One region of the Clostridium sp. X genome, then DNA from elsewhere that is predicted to be linked to it. Evidence: riboswitches for the same ligand, from Rfam matches in the RefSeq annotation. Region 1 holds a riboswitch; each other region holds the start of a gene.

Region 1 (4,761 bases):
TTACTTATAAATTATAAAAATATAAAGGTATTAATGTACGTATCTACAGTTTTGATTTCTGTTCCAACCCTGCTTTCCCTTGCCTTTGCAATAAACTTTGATAATAGTTTTACCTTATTTCATAAAATATTTTTTAGAAATGACTACTGGCTCTTTTACCCTGAGGAAGATCCTATTATAAACTTACTTCCTCAAGAGTTCTTTATGCATAGTGCATTATTAATACTATTTTTAATGTTATTTACAGGTGTAGTTATAAAATTTATATTTAGAAAAACTAATAATATATTTAAAAGGAATAACTTCAATGAAAGCTTTTAATACTTTTAAAAACTAAAATTAAAATAAATAAAACCTAACAATATTTGTTGGGCTTTATTTATTTCTTACTAGCTATATATTAAATCAAAGTTTAAACTTTCTAATAACACTAACTCTTTAGATTTTCACTTTTAAATATATATACATGAAAAAAGTACTCTCCAATAGCTACTAATAAAGCAAGTATAATTAAACTAAGTACTTCAGTATAAAACTCCATATATAGTAAGCTTATACCATAAGCTGTTAAGGCTGTCATAAAACCATCTATAATACAAGCACTTACATTTCCATATCGCGGAAGAATATATTTATCTCCAAATAAATAATTTATAACTGTTGCAGCTATTGCAAAAATAGAAATCCACCCTACTGTATTTCCATCAATATTTCCTAATGTAACCCAACCTACTACAAAATATAAAAAAAACTTCGCTAAAACTCCTGTTAAGACTCTATTCATAAGTATCCCTCCTATTAGTTATTCATTTAATATTATTGTTTAGTTTTCTCTACTTAACTAGACTTATACATCTATATATTTTTCTCTCTTCATAATCTCTACACATCTTTTTTATATAATATTAGAATAAAATCTATTATTTTATGTATTATCTGGAGGTAATTTATGAGTAAAAAAACTAAAAAAATTAAAGTTTATGGAATGACATGTACCTCATGTGAAAAAACAATTGAAAAAGCTTTATTAAAACTTGACGGAGTACTTTCTTCAAAAGCTGAATATGCGGATGAGACTGTAGAGATTGAATATAATGAAGAAGTTTGTTCTATTGAAAAAATTAAAAATGTAGTTAATAACTCTGGTTATACTACAGAAAAACCTAGTAAAGATGGTAAAGTTTTAGGGATAGTAATTATAGGACTTGCAATCTTACTTTTAGGAAAATACTCAGTTGGATTTGATATGAGTGACAAATTAACCAACGCTTCATATGTTGTATTATTTCTAGTAGGTATGCTTACTTCTATACACTGCATTGGCATGTGTGGTGGAATTATGCTCTCACAAAGCATATCTAAAGAAGATGCTTTGAAGAGTAAGTTTCAATCTATACTACCATCTATCTTATATAACGGTGGAAGAATAGTATCCTATACTATTTTAGGTGGCATAGTAGGTGCTATAGGTTCTGTATTTTCACTCTCTTTAAGTCTTAAAGCTGGACTTCAAATATTTGCTGCTGTATTCATGATAATTATGGGAGCTAATATGGCTGGTTTTTCTTTATTCAGAAAAATAAACATCAGACTACCTTGGTCAAGTTGCTCACTTAAAAGAAAAACAGCTTCACCTTTTTTAGTTGGTATCTTAAATGGATTTATGCCTTGTGGACCTCTACAAACTATGCAACTATATGCTCTTAGTACTGGTAGTGCTACAAAAGGTGCTTTATCTATGTTTATATTCGCTTTAGGAACAGTTCCTCTAATGTTAACTTTTGGGGCTATCTCTGGCTTACTAAGTAAAGGATATACAAAAAAACTTTTAAAATTCAGCGGTATTTTAGTAATTGTTTTAGGTATAATTATGGGAAATAGAGGTCTTGCCCTTGCTGGTATAAATGTACCTAGCCTAAACTCACTTGGAACTTCTAGCTCTCCCTCAGGTGGAACAGTTGATAGTACTAAAGCTATTATTAAAGATGGTAAACAAACCCTAACTATGTCTGCTAATTATAGAGGATACGTATCTAATGTACTATATGTGCAAAAGGGAATTCCAGTGAACTGGATTATTAATGGTGAAGAAATTACTTCTTGTAACAATGCCATCGTAGTTCCTTCCTTAGGAATTGAAGCTAAAATAGACAAAGGTGAAAATATAATAGAGGAATTTACTCCAACTGAGAGTGGAGATATTAACTTTAGTTGCTGGATGGGGATGATTCGTGGAGTTATACGAGTAGTAGATGATATTAGTGTAGTAGATGCTTCAAAATCTGATTCATCTCTGCCAGCTCCAAGTCAACCTTCTTGTTGTAGTGTTCCTCTTGAAGAAACTGAAAGTATATATGGTGATGATATAAGTACTGCTCCTACAGAAAGATTAGTAAAAAAAGCTACTATTACTTCATCATCTCAAGAAGCTATAATAACAGGAATTGGCTTTGAGTTTGACCCTCTTATAATGGTGGTTAATAAAGGAATAAAAGCTACTATTAATTTAGATTTAACTTCTTTTGATATCCCTGAAGGAACCTATGAAGTAATTGATGGAAATACTGGCAAAACCCTTGATACCTTTGAGGGTAAAAAAGGCATAGTTAAAGTTAATATAGATACTACGTCAAATAATGTCTATGGAGTAATTAAAAATGAACGAATTTTAGGTATAATTGAGGTAGTTGATGATTTAAATACTGTTAACTTAGAAGAAATAAAAATAAAATACTTAAATTAAGTATTTTATCATAAATATTACCACTATTATTTTTGAAATTGTTCTTATATAATATAAAATTGTGAAAACCCCTTAAAATTTGCCTAATGCTTGGGAAACAACGGAGGACTTCTTTATAAAAATGGGGTGAATCCAATAAAGGTAGGGAATCTCTCTTTCCGAACCCGTCAACTAACTTCGTAGGCATTTAGAGAGGTATTTTAATGAAAAAACATAATATTAATTACTCTATACTTTTTTTAGTATTCTTTTTTATGGGAATGCTTTTGTGGAAACATGAACGTAAAGAAGATATTAAAGCTGTGAATGTAGCTTACAGTACAATTGCTATTGATAAATCTTCTGAGGATGACTCTCCATCAGAAGAAAATACATATTCATCTGAGATTGAAACCTTAGATTGGTGGAAAGAGGCTAGATACGTATTTAAGAGAAATTCGATAGCAGAAGTTACTGATGTATCTACACAGAAAAGCTTTAAAGTAAAAAGGACAATGGGCAGCAATCACGCTGATGCAGAAGCATTAACTTTAGAAGATACTCAGATAATTAAAAATATCTGGGGAGGTTTTTCTTGGGAAAGACGTCCAGTAATTGTTGAGATTGATGGAAGAAAACTTGCCGCTTCTATGAGTGCAATGCCCCATGCAGGAATTGATTCTGCACCTGCTTTTAAGGTTATAAGTAACCGTTCGGTTGGTTATGGTAGAGGCGAGAACCTTGATGTTATTAAAGATAATGGTATGGATGGCCATTTTGATATTCACTTTTTAAATAGCACAAGACACAAAGACGGAAAAAAGGATCCTGAACATCAGACAGCAATTCATTCCGCAAATAAATAATTAAAGAATAGGATTAAATCCACAATGGATTTAATCCTATTCTTTAATTTTCTCCGATAAATAACTTTCTTTCTTCTATTAATCTCTCAAATTCCTTTGGCGGAACAGGCTTACTATATAAGTAACCTTGTATTTCATGACATCCATTAAGTTTTAAGAAATCAAGCTGAGTTATCGTTTCTACTCCTTCAGCTGTTACATTTAAATCTAAATTTGTTCCAAGACTGATTATAGCATTAACAATAGCAGTGTTTTTGTTATCACCGTTAATATCTCTAACAAAGGAAGAGTCAATTTTCAAAGTATCAATCTTAAAGTTTTTCAAATAATTAAGAGAAGAAAAACCTGTTCCAAAATCATCTAAAGATACTTTTACTCCCATTTCTTTCAATCTTTCAAGAGTATCAATTGTAAACTGAATATCTTTTATTACGATACTCTCAGTAATTTCAAGTTCTAACCAATATGGATCTAACTTTGCTTCCTCCAAAATTTCTCCTATTTTATCTAATAAGTTTGATTGAGCAAACTGAAGTGCCGATAAATTAACAGAAACTCTGAGAGGTTTATATCCTGCTTCTTGCCACAACTTATTCTGTTTACATGCAGTTCTTAAGACCCATTCCCCTATTGGTATTATTAATCCAGTTTCCTCAGCTATAGGAATGAACTGAACTGGTGATACCATCCCAAACTCTGGACTATTCCATCTAATTAGTGCCTCAACAGCCTTTATACCCTCACTCTTTGAGTCTACTCTCGGTTGATAGTATAATGTCAATTCTTCCTTTTCTAATGCTTTACGAAGATGGTTTTCCATTTTAAATCTTTGTATTCCCTGACTATCCATATCATCATTATAGAATTTATAATTACATTTGCCATTATCTTTAGCACGATACATTGCAATATCTGCTTTTTTAAGAAGAATCTCTGTTTTGTTTCCGTCTTGAGGATAAAATGAAATTCCCATGCTTGCACTTATATTAATTTCTTGTTCCTCTAATACATATCTTTCCTGAAGTATATTCAATATATCATCTGCTATTTTAGCAGCGTCTTTTTCACTCTCTATATTTGATATTAAAAAGGTGAACTCATCTCCACTCATACGACATACTACATCTTCATCTCCGATAATCGTAATTAATCGTCTAGATATTTCAATTAAAA
Region 2 (4,761 bases), 620 kb from region 1:
AAATTTGGGTCTGGAATTATTACACAAGCAAATAGCAATAGAATATGGATATAATTTCAGTGGGAAACGACAGTAAGAGTATTTGTATATCCTGAAGTATTTAAAAAATTTATAAAGATATTGAATCCAGAGGTTGATAAAATCATAGAAGAAGAATTACGTATATATCAAGAGCAAATAGAACTAGAGATAGAGAGTAAGTTGAAAGAACGTGAAGAAGCAGAATTAGAAAGGAAAATAGCACAGTTAGATGCTAAAAAGAAAAAAGCTTCACCAAAAACAACATCAAGAAGGGATGTTAGGTCTAAATAAATATAAATAATGATAAAATTAAGGCAATAGAAGTAGTTATGAGTCAGATAGAAAAACAATTCGGAAAAGGTTCTATTATGAAACTTGGAGAAAGCGCAACAATGGATATAGAGGCTATACCAACAGGATGTCTAGCTCTAGACATAGCATTAGGGGTAGGTGGTGTGCCTATGGGCAGAGTAATAGAAATATATGGTCCTGAGTCTTTAGGTAAGACTACTGTTACACTACATATATTAGCAGAGGCACAAAAAAAAGGGTGGTATAGCAGCTTTTGTTGATGCAGAGCATGCCTTAGATCCAGCTTATGCTAGGAAGTTAGGAGTCAATATTGAGGACTTAATAGTTAGTCAACCAGATACTGGAGAACAAGCTTTAGAAATAGTAGAGGCCCTTGTAAGATCAAATGCTGTAGATGTAATTGTTGTGGATTCCGTAGCAGCACTTGTACCAAGAGCTGAAATAGAAGGAGAGATGGGGGATTCCCATATGGGGCTTCAGGCAAGGCTTATGTCTCAGGCATTAAGAAAACTTACTGCAGCAATTAATAAGTCAAAATGTATTGTTATATTTATAAATCAATTAAGAGAAAAAATAGGAATTATGTTTGGTAATCCAGAAACTACAACAGGTGGCCGAGCTCTGAAATTTTATTCATCAGTAAGGCTAGATATAAGAAAAATTGATACTATAAAAAATGGTGATGAATTTCTAGGAAGCAGAACTAGGGTAAAAGTAACAAAAAATAAGGTTGCTCCTCCTTTTAAGCAAGCTGAATTCGATATAATTTATAATCAAGGTATTTCAAGGGAAGGTAACCTTATAGATATAGCTGTTAATGAGGAAATAGTTGAAAAAAGTGGATCATGGTTTTCATATAAGGATATAAGACTAGGTCAGGGAAGAGAAAATTCTAAGATATACTTAAAAGATAATCCTGATTTAGCCAATCAGATAGAAAATTTAATAAGAGAAAAATATAATCTTCCATTAATAAAACATGCAGTTAGCGACAAAGGTAAGGATGAAGTGTAATTTATTATACTAAAGAACCCCCTATAGAGTAGCCCTTTTCTAAGGTGTACTCTATAGGGGATTACATTTATAGCTAATGATTTTGGACCTTTAATACATTTTTATTATATACTAGATTTCTATAACAAAGTCTTCTGAGTTATCTATATAATCAGATAGAACTTTTTCAAGGTTTAGAACATTTTTCATTTCATAATAACCAGACTTTTTATAAATGAAGTTAACTGCCTTTACTGCTCCAAGTGCGAAGGCTTTTCTTGAAAAGGATTCGTGTGAAATTTCGATTTTATCCTCTTCACCAACTATTAGAACTTCATGTTTACCAATAACGCCACCAACTCTGAAGGCGCTTATAGGTATTTCTTTTGAATTAGCAGTAGCATTTTTTAAAGACTTTTTAATCTCACCAGCTAGCTTTAATGCAGTTCCAGAAGGCGAGTCTTTTTTATGTTTATGGTGTGTTTCAATAATTTGAAAATCATAATTATTTAATATGCCAGAAGCAATATTGGCAAGAAGCATCATAACATTCACACCTACAGTAATATTGGGAGCAAATATAATACCGTTATGATATTTCCGTGGAAGAGCTTGAAGAGTTTTAATATTATCATCACTAAAGCCTGTAGTACCAATGAGCATATTAATTTTCATTTTAGCAAATATCTCAGCACTCTTCATAGTTGACTCAAAATTTGAGAAATCAATAACAACATCGGGTTTTAATTTGAAAATTACTTTTTCAAGTTCGGCTATAGAGTAGATTTCTATGCCTAAGTTATTTCTACCTAGAAGAGTTCCAAGGTCCATACCTATTTTGTTACTATTAGGACTACAAATTGCACCTACAAGTTTAATATTATCTTGTTCAAGCAAGACGTTGGCTATTTGTTGCCCCGTTCTTCCAATTCCAAGTAAGCATACCTTAATCATAAATATATCCTCCTTTTAGATGCTTGCGAGGTTAGCTGACGGATTCGGATGAAAGGAACTACCCTACCTAATATAATTAAGATTCACCCCGTTTAACTTGGTTCCCCCGCTCTATAAGATTCAGCATTTTAATTTTAATTTACAAACATCAGGTAACAACTTAATTATAATGTATAAGTTGTTTAAAGACAAGAAAAATACCAAGAATTTACTTAATGAAATAGTTGGAAAATCTTATTTGACATCCATATTGTTTTAATTATATTTTTATCGGTAAAAGGATACATAAATGTGATAAACTTAAATTATCTATATTATTATAATGAAGAAACCAAAATAATGTGTACAGATTATTATAGTAGGTACATTCAAATAATATGCATAGGTTAACAAAGAGAGAATTCCTGTTTGTGAAAATTAGACGGTGAGGAATAAGATATGGAGAAAAATAAGAAATACTTTAAATGGATATTAGTAATAGCTTGGATGATAATTATATTTTTATTTTCAAATGAACCTGCAGTAGCATCAGATAAGAATAGTAGGTTTGCAATAGATATATTAGATTCTTTAGGTATAGATTTTAATAGTGCTTTTGGAGAGTTAGCTAATTTTATACTTAGAAAGACAGCTCATTTTATGGAATATTTTATACTATATCTATTAGTCTTCAATGCTTTAAAAAAGAATTTTTCTTTAAAGAAGGGTCTAATAATTTCTTTGATAATAACATTTTTATATGCCTGTTCTGATGAAGTGCATCAGCTTTTTGTTTTAGGAAGAGAAGGCAGGTTTACGGACGTTTTAATTGATACATTAGGTGGGACTTTTGCATTGATTTTAATAACTAGTTACAATAGTTTTAAAGAAAAAGACAATAAAAAAGTTAAGGTGAATTCTTATAAGTAGATGCCTTAACTCTTTTTTTATATTTAACTGGCGTATAAAGAATTTTATATAAAACTTTTAGAAAGCTTTAAAGCTGCATCAGTTACTTTCATATCCACCTTAAATTGTTCATGTAGGTCGTAGGCATTATAGTAACCCTTTCTCTCCATGTAAGTTGCTATTGCTTCATGAGTAGCAATAGCATCATTTAATTGTTTTCTAAGAATTGCTCTCACTTGGGGAGAAGTTGTTTCAGTTAGTGCAATTGAATAGTTTCGTACAGCACTTTTAGCAGACACTAAAAAATCAGTAGCAATAACTTGATCACTAAGCTTATCCATGCCAGTAAGGCTCTCTATTAATGAGTTCATAAGGACACCTTCTTTCTATATTAATTTAAGATGTTATAAGTTCAGGAAGAGAAACACTTGATTGCTCTAGGAGCTCTCTTAATTCCTTTATATGTTGCTCAGTTGTAATAACTTCATGCTTTAAAATTGATTCTAAGTCACTATCAGAAAGTAAAGGTGACATAGTAACTGACTTTGTTAAGCAAAGATTTTTAAAGGTTAATAATTCTTGAATTTGAAGGGTTTCAGCGGGAGTAATACATTGATCTTTCATTATCGTTAACCTCCTTAGTTAAATTTTAAAGGTTTCTTTATGGTTTAAGAACAACCTTAATACAATTTTCAGTTTTTGTGTCAAAAACATTATATCCATGTGGAGCCTGATCAAGTGAAAGTCTGTGAGTAATAATATCACTTGGATCAACTTTTCCTTCAGCAAGCAAATTGTATAATATTGGCATATAAGGAATTACAGGTGCCTGGCCTGTTCTTATATTAATATTTCTGTTTATTATATCTCCAAAAGGAAATGCGTTATACCTGCCACCATAAACTCCCGTTACTTGTATCATACCGCCTTTTCGAACTGCCTGAGTAGCCATAACGAAACCACTTAGTGCTCCACTTTGAAGTTTTAGGCCAGAACCTAAAAATTCCATAGGGGTCATTTTTCCGTCCATTCCAACACAGTCTATAACAACATCTGCACCGCCATGAGTGATTTCTCTTAAATATTCTCCAGTATTTTTATGTTGCTCAAAATTAACTGTTTCAACTTTATTATATTTTTTAGCATGTTCTAATCGGTAATCTATATAATCAACTGCAATTACCCTTTCTGCACCATGAAGCCAAGCAAATTTTTGTGCGAGGAGTCCAACAGGTCCGCAACCTAGTACGATAACAGTATTACCTTTTTTTACACCAGCATTTTCTACGCTCCAATAGGCAGTAGCCATAGCATCTGACATTAATAATAATTTTTCATCCTCTACTTCACAATTGTCAGGAATACGAAAAGGAGTAAAGTTAGCATATGGAACTCTCATATACTCAGCTTGGCCTCCAGGATACCCGCCAAAGGTTTCTGAATATCCAAAAAAACCACCATTTTCACCATGGGGATTTGAGTTATCACACATGCACGTTAAATCATGTTTGCAATAAAAGCATTCTCCGCAGCTTACATTGAAAGGTATAATTACTCTATCTCCCTTTTTGAGTTTTGTAACCGCAGGCCCCA
Region 3 (4,761 bases), 150 kb from region 1:
ACTTCCGTTATCTATCATTACATCTGTAATATCACCATCTGTATTCTTTTTTACTTTAACTATTTTTCCTTTATCACTCATGCTAATTCCTCCTATATTCTTTAGTTAGTTCTTATTACTATTGATATAGTTTTTGAATTAGCTTATAACTTTATTCATTCTAAGTTAATAAATATTTTATTGTTTCATTCTTTGTAACAATTCCTTTTATAAGTCTACTCGGTTCTACTTTTCCCTTCACTAAACGATATGCATTTAATACTATGTCTTCTGATTGTTTTTGTTTTGAAGAATCATTCGCATATATTGTAGCTATTGCTTCTCCACTTTTTACATAATCTCCAATTTTCTTATGAATAACTACTCCTACACCTAAGTCAATTTTACTTTCCTTAGTCTCACGACCTGCTCCAAGTATAAGGGCTGCTATTCCTATATCATCAGCTTTTATTGCTTTTACATAACCTTCTTCTTTTGATAATACTTGCTTAATAATGGATGCTGTTGGAAGAAGTTCAGGGTTATCCACCATAGCAGTATCTCCTCCTTGTGCCTCCACTAGCTCTCTTAACTTTGCAAGTCCTTTACCTGACTTTATAATATTTTCAAGGATTCCTCTAGCCTCTTCTGCATTCTTGGCTTTTTCCCCTAAAACTAGCATGTGGGAACCTAGCGTTAAGCATAGTTCTGTTAAATCTGAAGGCCCTTTTCCTTTTAAAGTATCTATTGCTTCCTTTACTTCAAGAGAATTTCCTATAGCAAAACCTAATGGTTCATCCATTTCGGTTACTACTCCAATAGTATTTCTTCCAACATTAGTACCTATATCTACCATTTCTCTTGCTAATTCAAAAGCATTTTCTTCACTCTTCATAAAAGCACCACTACCTGTTTTTACATCTAGTACAATAGCATCAGCTCCTGATGCTATCTTTTTACACATAATACTTCCTGCAATTAGAGACATATTATCTACAGTTGCTGTAACATCACGAAGAGCATATAGCATTTTATCTGCAGTTGCTAGCTTTCCCGTTTGAGCACCTATAGCTATTTTTCTCATATTTATATTCTCAATAAACTTATCAATAGTCATTTCTACAGAAAATCCCTTAAAAGATTCTAGTTTATCTATAGTACCTCCAGTATGACCAAGGCCTCTTCCTGACATTTTAGCTACTGGTACTCCTGCTGCTGCAACAATTGGTCCAAGAATTAGTGTAGTTGTGTCTCCAACTCCACCCGTACTATGTTTATCTACCTTTATACCCTCAATACCTGATAAGTTTATAACCTCTCCACTGTCTACCATGGCTTTAGTTAAATCTGCTGTTTCTCTTTTATTCATCTTCTGAAAGTATATAGCCATCATTAAAGCTGAAACCTGATAGTCTGGTATTTCTCCCTTTGTATAACCTTCTATAAAAAAATTTATCTCTTCCGTGGTAAGTTCATAACCATTTCTCTTTTTCATTATAATATCGTACATTCTCATAGGTAAGCCCTCCCCACTTTTAGATTTCCTTTATTACATTTCTCATAAGATTTATAAAAGTCTCTCTTACTCTTGTAGATGTTTCTACGACTTCTTCGTGGTTTAGTGGTTGATCTAGAATTCCTGAAGCCATATTTGTCATGCAAGATATTCCTACAACCTTAATTCCACTATGAACAGCTATAATAACCTCTGGAACTGTGGACATTCCCACTGCATCTCCACCTAGTATACGCACCATCCTAACCTCTGCTGGCGTTTCATAAGTTGGGCCACTCATTGCTGCATATACTCCCTCTTGAAGTAAAATATTAAGTGATTTAGCTATTTCTCGAACTTTCTCTCTTAGATTTTTATCATATGCATTTGACATATCTGGGAAACGAGTACCAAACTCATTTAAATTCCTTCCAATTAGAGGATTATCTCCTGTTAAATTCAGATGGTCACTTATAAGCATTAAGTCTCCTGGATTAAAGCTTTTATTCACAGCTCCCGCTGCATTTGTCACAATAAGTTTTTCAACCCCTAATAACTTCATTACTCGAACAGGAAAAGTTACTTCCTCCATTTTGTATCCCTCATAGTAATGAAATCTTCCCTGCATTGCTACAACTTTTTTACCTTCTAAAGTTCCAATAACTAATTTTCCTGCATGCCCTTCCACAGTAGACACTGGAAAATGAGGAATGTCACCATATGAATAATGCTCTGCATCCTCTATTTGGTCTGCAATGCCTCCAAGTCCAGAGCCTAAAATTAATCCAATCTCTGGCTTTACTTTTAATTTTTCCACTATATAATCCGCAGCTTCTTTCATCTTATTATATAAATCCAATTTTATAATCTCCTTTCCACTATTGCTATAGATGCGCTAGCACCTACTCTATTAGCTCCAGCTGCAATAACTGCCTCTGCATCTTCCCTAGTTCTTACTCCCCCTGAAGCTTTAACACCAATTTCTGTTCCTACAGTTTCTCTCATCAATTTAATGTCTTCTACTGTAGCTCCTCTCGTCGAAAAGCCTGTGGACGTTTTTACAAAGTCTGCTCCAGCTTCTTTTGAGATTTCACAAGCTTTAACTATCTCTTCTTTTGATAAAAGACAGTTTTCTAAAATTACCTTTACTAACACTTTTCCCTTTGCTGAATTAACTACAGCTTGAATATCCTCTTTTACTTCATCATACTTTTTAGCTTTTAGGGCTCCTATATTTAATACCATGTCTATTTCTTGTGCACCATTTTCAATAGCCTGCTCAGCTTCAAAGGCTTTTGCCTCTTTTGTTGTAGCTCCTAATGGGAATCCTACAACTACACAAGTTCTAACATCTGTCCCCTCTAATTCTTTACTTACTAAAGTTGCGTAATATGGATTTACACACACTGATGCAAATCTATACTTTTTAGCCTCTAAACAAATTTTTACTATTTCTTTCTCAGTAGCCTCTGGTTTTAGTAGAGTATGATCTATGTATTTTTCTAATTTCATTTTTAATCTCTCCCTTCTATTATTATCCGCTTTTATGAAGCTTTTAATACAATCTAAAATATTAAGGGGCTGCCTCTTAATATTTAACATTTGTTTCCTGTTATACCATTAATCATATATAGACCCTATATTATATCTTTGTTAGAATAACCATGAGATAAAAAAAAGCCGAATCTCCATTTTGGAGTACGGGGGACTTATTACTAGGGGTGAATCTCCATTTTGGAGTAGGGTGACCTCAACCCGAACCCGTCAACTAACCTCGAAGGCATAGGGAGGTACAAATTTATGTTAAAATCTAAGAAACTGAAATCGTTTATAGCAACTATATCCCTTTCAGTATTATTTGCTTTGCCTGTACAAGCTGCTACTTATAGGGTCACGGCTAATGATAACCTATATAGAATAGGTATACTCTTTGACACCTCAGTTAGCACCTTAAAATCTACTAATAATTTATCAAGCGATACTATATATCCTGGTCAATTATTAAATGTACAAGCTGCCACACATACTGTAAAACAAGGAGATAGTCTTTACTTAGTTTCACAAAAATATGGGATATCATTAGAAAGTCTAAGAAAAGCTAACAACAAATGGAATGATCATCTTTCTATAGGTCAAAACCTTATAATTCCTGGAACTTCTTCAGTTAGTAGCCAAGCTACTACCACTATGGCTGCTAGATCTATTGCCACTACACCTAAGAGTGTAATTTCTTATACTTCTGCAGAGCTTGACCTTTTAGCAAGATTGGTTAGAGCTGAAGCAGAAAATCAACCTTATTCCGCAAAAGTTTCTGTTGCGGCAGTTGTAGTAAATAGAGTTCAAAGTTCACAATTCCCGAGTACAATAAGCGGAGTAGTAAATCAAAGAGTAAATGGATATTATCAATTTACTCCTGTTAAAAATGGAACTATATCTAGACCAGCTACTGCTTTAGATAGACAAGCTGCCTTAGAAGCTATTAATGGAGCTGATCCAACAAAAGGAGCATTGTTCTTCTATGATACTAGTGTAACTAGTAAATGGATGTTATCAAAACCAGTATCTACTAGAATAGATAAGATGGTATTTGCTTACTAAATAAAATTGTAAAATAATTTTATTTTAGTCGCTAATCTATAATTGCTAATCTCTATGTATATTTCTGTATCCAATAGTAACTAGCTACCCATGATTAGCGACTTCTTTTTTTTCTTTCATCATATTTATAAATCGTTCTACAATATATGGATCAAATTGAGTCCCTGCACATCTTTTTATTTCTTTTAATGCTTCATCTTTTGCTATACCTTCATGATAGGACCTATCCTGAGTCATAGCATCAAAGCTATCTACTATAGATACAATTCGTGCTAACAAAGGTATTTCTTTTTCCTTAAGCTTTTGAGGGTAACCAGCTCCATCCCATCTTTCATGATGAGATAGTATTAATTGTGCTATACCTCTTAGTTCCGGAGAGGAAATGGCTATCTGATACCCTATTTCAGGGTGACGTTTTATAATATTCCACTCTCGTTCTGATAACTTTCCTGGTTTAGTAAGTATTTCTTTTGGAATAGCAATTTTGCCTATATCATGTAGCATAGCTAAAAGAAGTAGATCATCTAAGTTATTTTCTGGCAATCTTAATTCTTTTCCTAATTGTATAGATAAAATTTCAAGCCTTTTAGCATGTTCTCTTGTTTCAAATGTGGTCTCTTCTAAAGTCTTTTGAAGTGACTCAATTATAGAGCTACGAGTACTTTTACTCTCAAGAAGCTTTCTTTTGT
Region 4 (4,761 bases), 1.3 Mb from region 1:
GAATTAGTTCGTTGATTGAGCATAGAATTATATTAAAAACTGATTGTTTAGATTCTAAATGAGCTAGACGAAGAAGATTATTAACTAGGGAATCAAGCTTCTCACCATCCTCCTTCATTGTCTCGATTATTTGCTGTTGATTTTTGTTTAATACACCAACATCTTCATCAAGAATAAGACTAGTTCCAATCATAATAGAAGTTAGTGGAGTTTTAAACTCGTGAGAAATAGTTGCGATGAAATCACTCTTTATTTTTTCTAACTGTTTTAGATTAGTAACATTTTGTAGTAATACTATTACACCATTTATAGTTGCCTCAGTATCTTTTACAACAGTAACAACTGTATTAAAGTAATACCCGCTATCCTCGCAATCAAGGTATATAATTTTCTCGCCAATACTAGTATCAGTTAATTTAGATGAATTGTAAATAAAGTCATATAACTCTCCATTTCTAATAACTTCAAGAAAATATTTATTTATAGCCTCTTCCTCAAGTATATTAAAAAGTTTTTCAGCAGCTTTATTAAGGAGGATAATTTTATAATTGTTATCTAAAACTATTATTGGTTCAGAAATACTCTTTACAATTGCCATTGATTTATTCTTTTCTAACATGAGCTTTCCAAGATTACTTTCTTCAAGTTTATGAAGACGCATTGTCATACTATTAAATTCTTTAGTTAATTCGCCTATCTCGTCTTCAGATATAATTGGAGCTTGCAAGTGGATATTTCCTTCCTTAACAGCCTTGACTGTTTCTGTTAAAGAGTAAATAGGTCTAAGGGTTTTATTTGTTGAATACCTAGATATAATAAATCCACCTATAACTGATACTGAAGATAGTATGATAATTATGTACATAGACTCTTTGGCTGCTACAGTTACAGTTTCTTTACTTCTAAACATAGCTTTTTCGTTTAGCTGAGATAATAGGTCTAAATCTTCTTTCAATAATAAAAGAATGGGAGATATAGAATCTTCATAATATTTAGTAGCAAACTGAGTCCCGTTTTTATTATTTATTTCCTGAAGCTCTGAAAAATACTTTAGAAACTTTGAGTAATTCTTATTAATTCTTAATACAATATCCTTCTCACCAACTTCGGTAACATTGTTATATTGTAAGTTGTACCATTTGTAAAATATATCTGTATTTAAATGAAAGGCATCAATACCTTTAATAGAATCTACAAATATATAATTATTAATGGCATTATTTTGTTCTTTAATTGCTTTGAACATAGTTGTTGCAGCGTTTATGCTTCTATAGTTATTTACCATAAGTCCATCGATAGATTTAGTAAGACTATATACGTTGAGTATAGAGGTAATACCTAGGACAGCAATAGTAAATACGAGGAAAATATAAACAGCAACTATCTTAAATTTAAGAGTTTTTAACATTAATAACCACCTAGCTTAGTCAAATTTATTTTTAGTATAGAGCTTAATGCTTTTAAAGTCAATTAACATGAATATACCTATAGCTTTTTGAAGGTAAGACAAGCATGGCAGTGATAATTTAAAGAGATGATTTATAGGGGGATATAATGAATAAGATAAAAATAAATGGGTGGTTTGAGCCTGGAGAAAATCTATGTTAGAATTGAGGAAATAATACGAAAGCACCTAGATTGTGGGTCTTCCATGATCTTTTTTGTATTTAAAAACTAATTAATTATCGTGATTTTTAAATGAAAAATTAAGTCTAGAGAGGGTTTTTTATGTACAAGGTTTATAAGTTAAAAAAAGGTAATATTTCATTCAAGGAAAAAATGAAGTTTAATTCACTTTTTAAAGAAATCATATGGAAGTTTAGTATGATTAGAAGAGGGTACAAGATAGAGAGAATAAAATAGATATTTAATTTAATATAATGCTGAATTCTATAATAGAAGCGGGGGAACCAATTTAATGGGGCGAATTTTTGAAAAAATAGGACACTCTTCAGTCCAAGTCCGACAGCTAACCTCGTAAGCGTTGAAGAGGAGAAAGTCATAGCCGTGGTTTCTCTGCGGCATTTTTTTGCCTTTTTATAGGTAGGAGGTTAGAGAATTCTTTTATGAAAAAATTTTATAGTTTAAAAAATAAAATGCTAACAATATATCTTATATTAATATTTGCATTAACAATCAATAGCATATGGTCTGTTATTAATTTTAGAAGACTCAATAATTCTATAGATAATATAATGCAGTCTAACTATAGAAGTATAGTAGCAGCACAAAATATGATTGAATCAATAGAGAGGCAAGATAGTGCAGAGCTAGGATATTTATTTGCTAATGATAAAGAGATGGTAGATATTTTTTATAATAATCAAGTACAATTTTTAAAGTCTCTATCTATAGCACAGAATAACATAACAGAAAAAAATGAACTTAAAACAGTAGAGAGTCTAAGTAAATTATATTTTAAGTATATGGAGTCTTTTTATATATTAAAGGAAATGTCTAAAGATAAAGAGTTTGATATAGATAAAGATTACTACTACAATGAGATTTTTCCCTTATTTAATGAGACAAAGATTGAGTGTAGAAATTTATTAAACATAAATCAAGAAGCTATGGTAGCTAAAAAAAATAATGCTAAAAGTGTAGCAGCTAAAGCAGCGTATTCAACAATATTATTATCAGCAGGAATAATATTTATAGGATTTATATTAGTACTTTACTTAACTGGAAAGATAGTTAAGCCACTATATATCTTAATAGATAAGATAAAGAAGATTGCAGAAGGTAATTATAATCAAAAGCTAGATGTAGAAGGAAATGATGAAATATCCAATCTAGCATATGAATTTAATGTAATGGCAGATAAGCTAAAAAATTATGAAATGCTGAATATAAGTAAGTTGATGAAAGAAAAGCAGAAGATAGAAGGTATTGTAGAGAGTATTAGTGATGGAGTTATAGTTACTGATAATTCTAATAATATAATATTAGTTAATAGAGCGGCTGAAAAAATTCTAGATATTAGAGAGCGAGATGTACTGAATAGACACTTTTTAGAATCTATAAGAAAACAAGATATATTTGAGATTATAAATAATGTTGCATCTAATAAAGAATACAATAAATATAAAAATTATAAAGATATAACAATAGAACATAATGAAATTCACAAATACTATAGGGTTAATGTTACTCCTATTATAAACAATTCTGGTGAATATTTTGGAGTTGTAACACTTATGCAAGACATAACTAAACTTAAAGAAATTGATCAAATTAAGTCAGAGTTTGTTTCCACGGTATCCCACGAGTTTAGAACACCATTAACATCTATAAGTATGGGAACAGATCTTTTATTAGAAAATGTACTGGGAGATATAAATGCAGATCAAAGGGAGATTCTTCAAGTTATAAAGGAAGATCAAGTAAGACTTAAAGAGCTTGTAGATGAACTTTTGGATTTATCAAAAATACAATCTGGAAGAATAAAAATGGATATGGAAGTATTTAATATCAAGGATATGATAGAAAATACAGTCAAGTCATTTAACCTACAACTAAAGGAGAAAAATATAAAGTTAGGCTTAGAGATTACAAATAAAAATAATAATGTAATCGGGGATATGAGCAAAATAGCTCTAGTTTTTAGGAATCTTATAAGTAATGCTATAAGGTACACTCCAACTGATGGAAGTGGGATACTAACATTGGGATGTAAGTTTAGAAATAACAAGATGCTGGCTTATGTAAAAGATAATGGTATAGGGATACCGGAGGAATATCAGAAAAAGATTTTTGAGAAATTTATTCAAGTAAAGGATGAGAATAATGAAGCTACAGGAGGAGTAGGACTAGGTCTTGCTATAAGTAAAGAAATAATAAACGCTCATGGTGGTGATATATGGGTTACCAGTAAACAAGGAGAAGGAACTACATTTTATTTCACATTAAGTATAGATAAATAAGGTAACCAATAAAGGAGAACTCGATGCAGAAGATATTGATTATAGAGGATGAAAAGCATATTTTGCTTACATTAAAAATGTTTTTCAGATCCTACGATGTAGAGGTAATAGCAGCTAAAGATGGTATAGAAGGGGCAAATCTTGCTTTTGAAAATATGCCGGACATTATACTTTTAGATATATTACTTCCTAAAATGGATGGATATATGGTGTGTGAAATATTAAAAAAAGATATTAAAACAAAACATATTCCAATAATTTTTATGAGTGCTAAAAATCAGCAAGAGGATCTGAAAAAAGCCTTCGATGCTGGGGCTAATGAATATTTAATAAAGCCTTTTACAATAGATGATATAAAAGAAATAATAAAAAAATATTTAAATCTTTAGGAGGGTTTAAGATTATGAAGAAGATATTAATAGTTGATGATGAAAAAAATATAAGACTTACATTGAAAAAATGTCTTGAGGAACAAGAATATGAAGTGTTTATAGCAACAAATGGTGAAGAAGGTATTGAAAAAATAAAAAGTAAGCATTTTGATTTAATAATGCTGGATATAAAAATGCCTGGTCTTAATGGAATGCAGGTATTAAAGGAGATAAGAGATAAAGGTATAAAAGTTAACGTAATTATGATGACAGCTTATGGAAGTATTGAAAAGGCAGTTGAGGCTATGAAGCTTGGAGCAATTGATTTTATAAGCAAACCTTTTACGCCTGAAGAGGTAAGAACAATTGTTAAAGAAGTCTTAGAAAGACAGAAAATAGAACATGAAGATGTAATTACTTATGAGGATACCCTTCAATATGGTAAGAAATGTATTCAGAATCATGAA

Evidence for each region. A riboswitch is a leader RNA that binds a small molecule or an ion and turns the genes downstream of it on or off. The one in region 1 is predicted to bind cyclic di-AMP.
Region 2: another riboswitch for cyclic di-AMP. It lies ahead of dapB (4-hydroxy-tetrahydrodipicolinate reductase); the one in region 1 lies ahead of ACX0KU_RS00290 (hypothetical protein).
Region 3: another riboswitch for cyclic di-AMP. It lies ahead of ACX0KU_RS00945 (cell wall hydrolase); the one in region 1 lies ahead of ACX0KU_RS00290 (hypothetical protein).
Region 4: another riboswitch for cyclic di-AMP. It lies ahead of ACX0KU_RS07195 (ATP-binding protein); the one in region 1 lies ahead of ACX0KU_RS00290 (hypothetical protein).

Annotation. Positions count from the first base shown of each region.
Region 1 covers NZ_CM146912.1:49,277-54,037, forward strand. Annotated here, with positions in the region: gene ACX0KU_RS00275 (TIGR01906 family membrane protein) at 1-321, shown strand, start outside; gene ACX0KU_RS00280 (DUF2512 family protein) at 431-784, opposite strand; gene ACX0KU_RS00285 (urease accessory protein UreH domain-containing protein) at 950-2,743, shown strand; cyclic di-AMP (ydaO/yuaA leader) riboswitch at 2,814-2,943, shown strand; gene ACX0KU_RS00290 (hypothetical protein) at 2,947-3,588, shown strand; gene ACX0KU_RS00295 (putative bifunctional diguanylate cyclase/phosphodiesterase) at 3,632-4,761, opposite strand, start outside.
Region 2 covers NZ_CM146912.1:671,048-675,808, reverse strand. Annotated here, with positions in the region: gene ACX0KU_RS03315 (hypothetical protein) at 121-312, shown strand; partial or broken gene recA (recombinase RecA) at 315-1,347, shown strand; gene dapB (4-hydroxy-tetrahydrodipicolinate reductase) at 1,459-2,280, opposite strand; cyclic di-AMP (ydaO/yuaA leader) riboswitch at 2,285-2,416, opposite strand; gene ACX0KU_RS03300 (VanZ family protein) at 2,719-3,189, shown strand; gene ACX0KU_RS03295 (spore coat protein) at 3,234-3,539, opposite strand; gene ACX0KU_RS03290 (spore coat protein) at 3,565-3,792, opposite strand; gene ACX0KU_RS03285 (zinc-dependent alcohol dehydrogenase) at 3,830-4,761, opposite strand, start outside.
Region 3 covers NZ_CM146912.1:195,371-200,131, forward strand. Annotated here, with positions in the region: gene ACX0KU_RS00925 (DUF3892 domain-containing protein) at 1-81, opposite strand, end outside; gene ACX0KU_RS00930 (pyrimidine-nucleoside phosphorylase) at 161-1,495, opposite strand; gene ACX0KU_RS00935 (purine-nucleoside phosphorylase) at 1,515-2,333, opposite strand; gene deoC (deoxyribose-phosphate aldolase) at 2,336-2,986, opposite strand; cyclic di-AMP (ydaO/yuaA leader) riboswitch at 3,143-3,269, shown strand; gene ACX0KU_RS00945 (cell wall hydrolase) at 3,275-4,072, shown strand; gene ACX0KU_RS00950 (HD domain-containing phosphohydrolase) at 4,157-4,761, opposite strand, start outside.
Region 4 covers NZ_CM146912.1:1,395,227-1,399,987, forward strand. Annotated here, with positions in the region: gene ACX0KU_RS07185 (HAMP domain-containing sensor histidine kinase) at 1-1,408, opposite strand, end outside; gene ACX0KU_RS07190 (hypothetical protein) at 1,729-1,863, shown strand; cyclic di-AMP (ydaO/yuaA leader) riboswitch at 1,872-1,999, shown strand; gene ACX0KU_RS07195 (ATP-binding protein) at 2,067-3,923, shown strand; gene ACX0KU_RS07200 (response regulator transcription factor) at 3,947-4,312, shown strand; gene ACX0KU_RS07205 (response regulator) at 4,327-4,761, shown strand, end outside.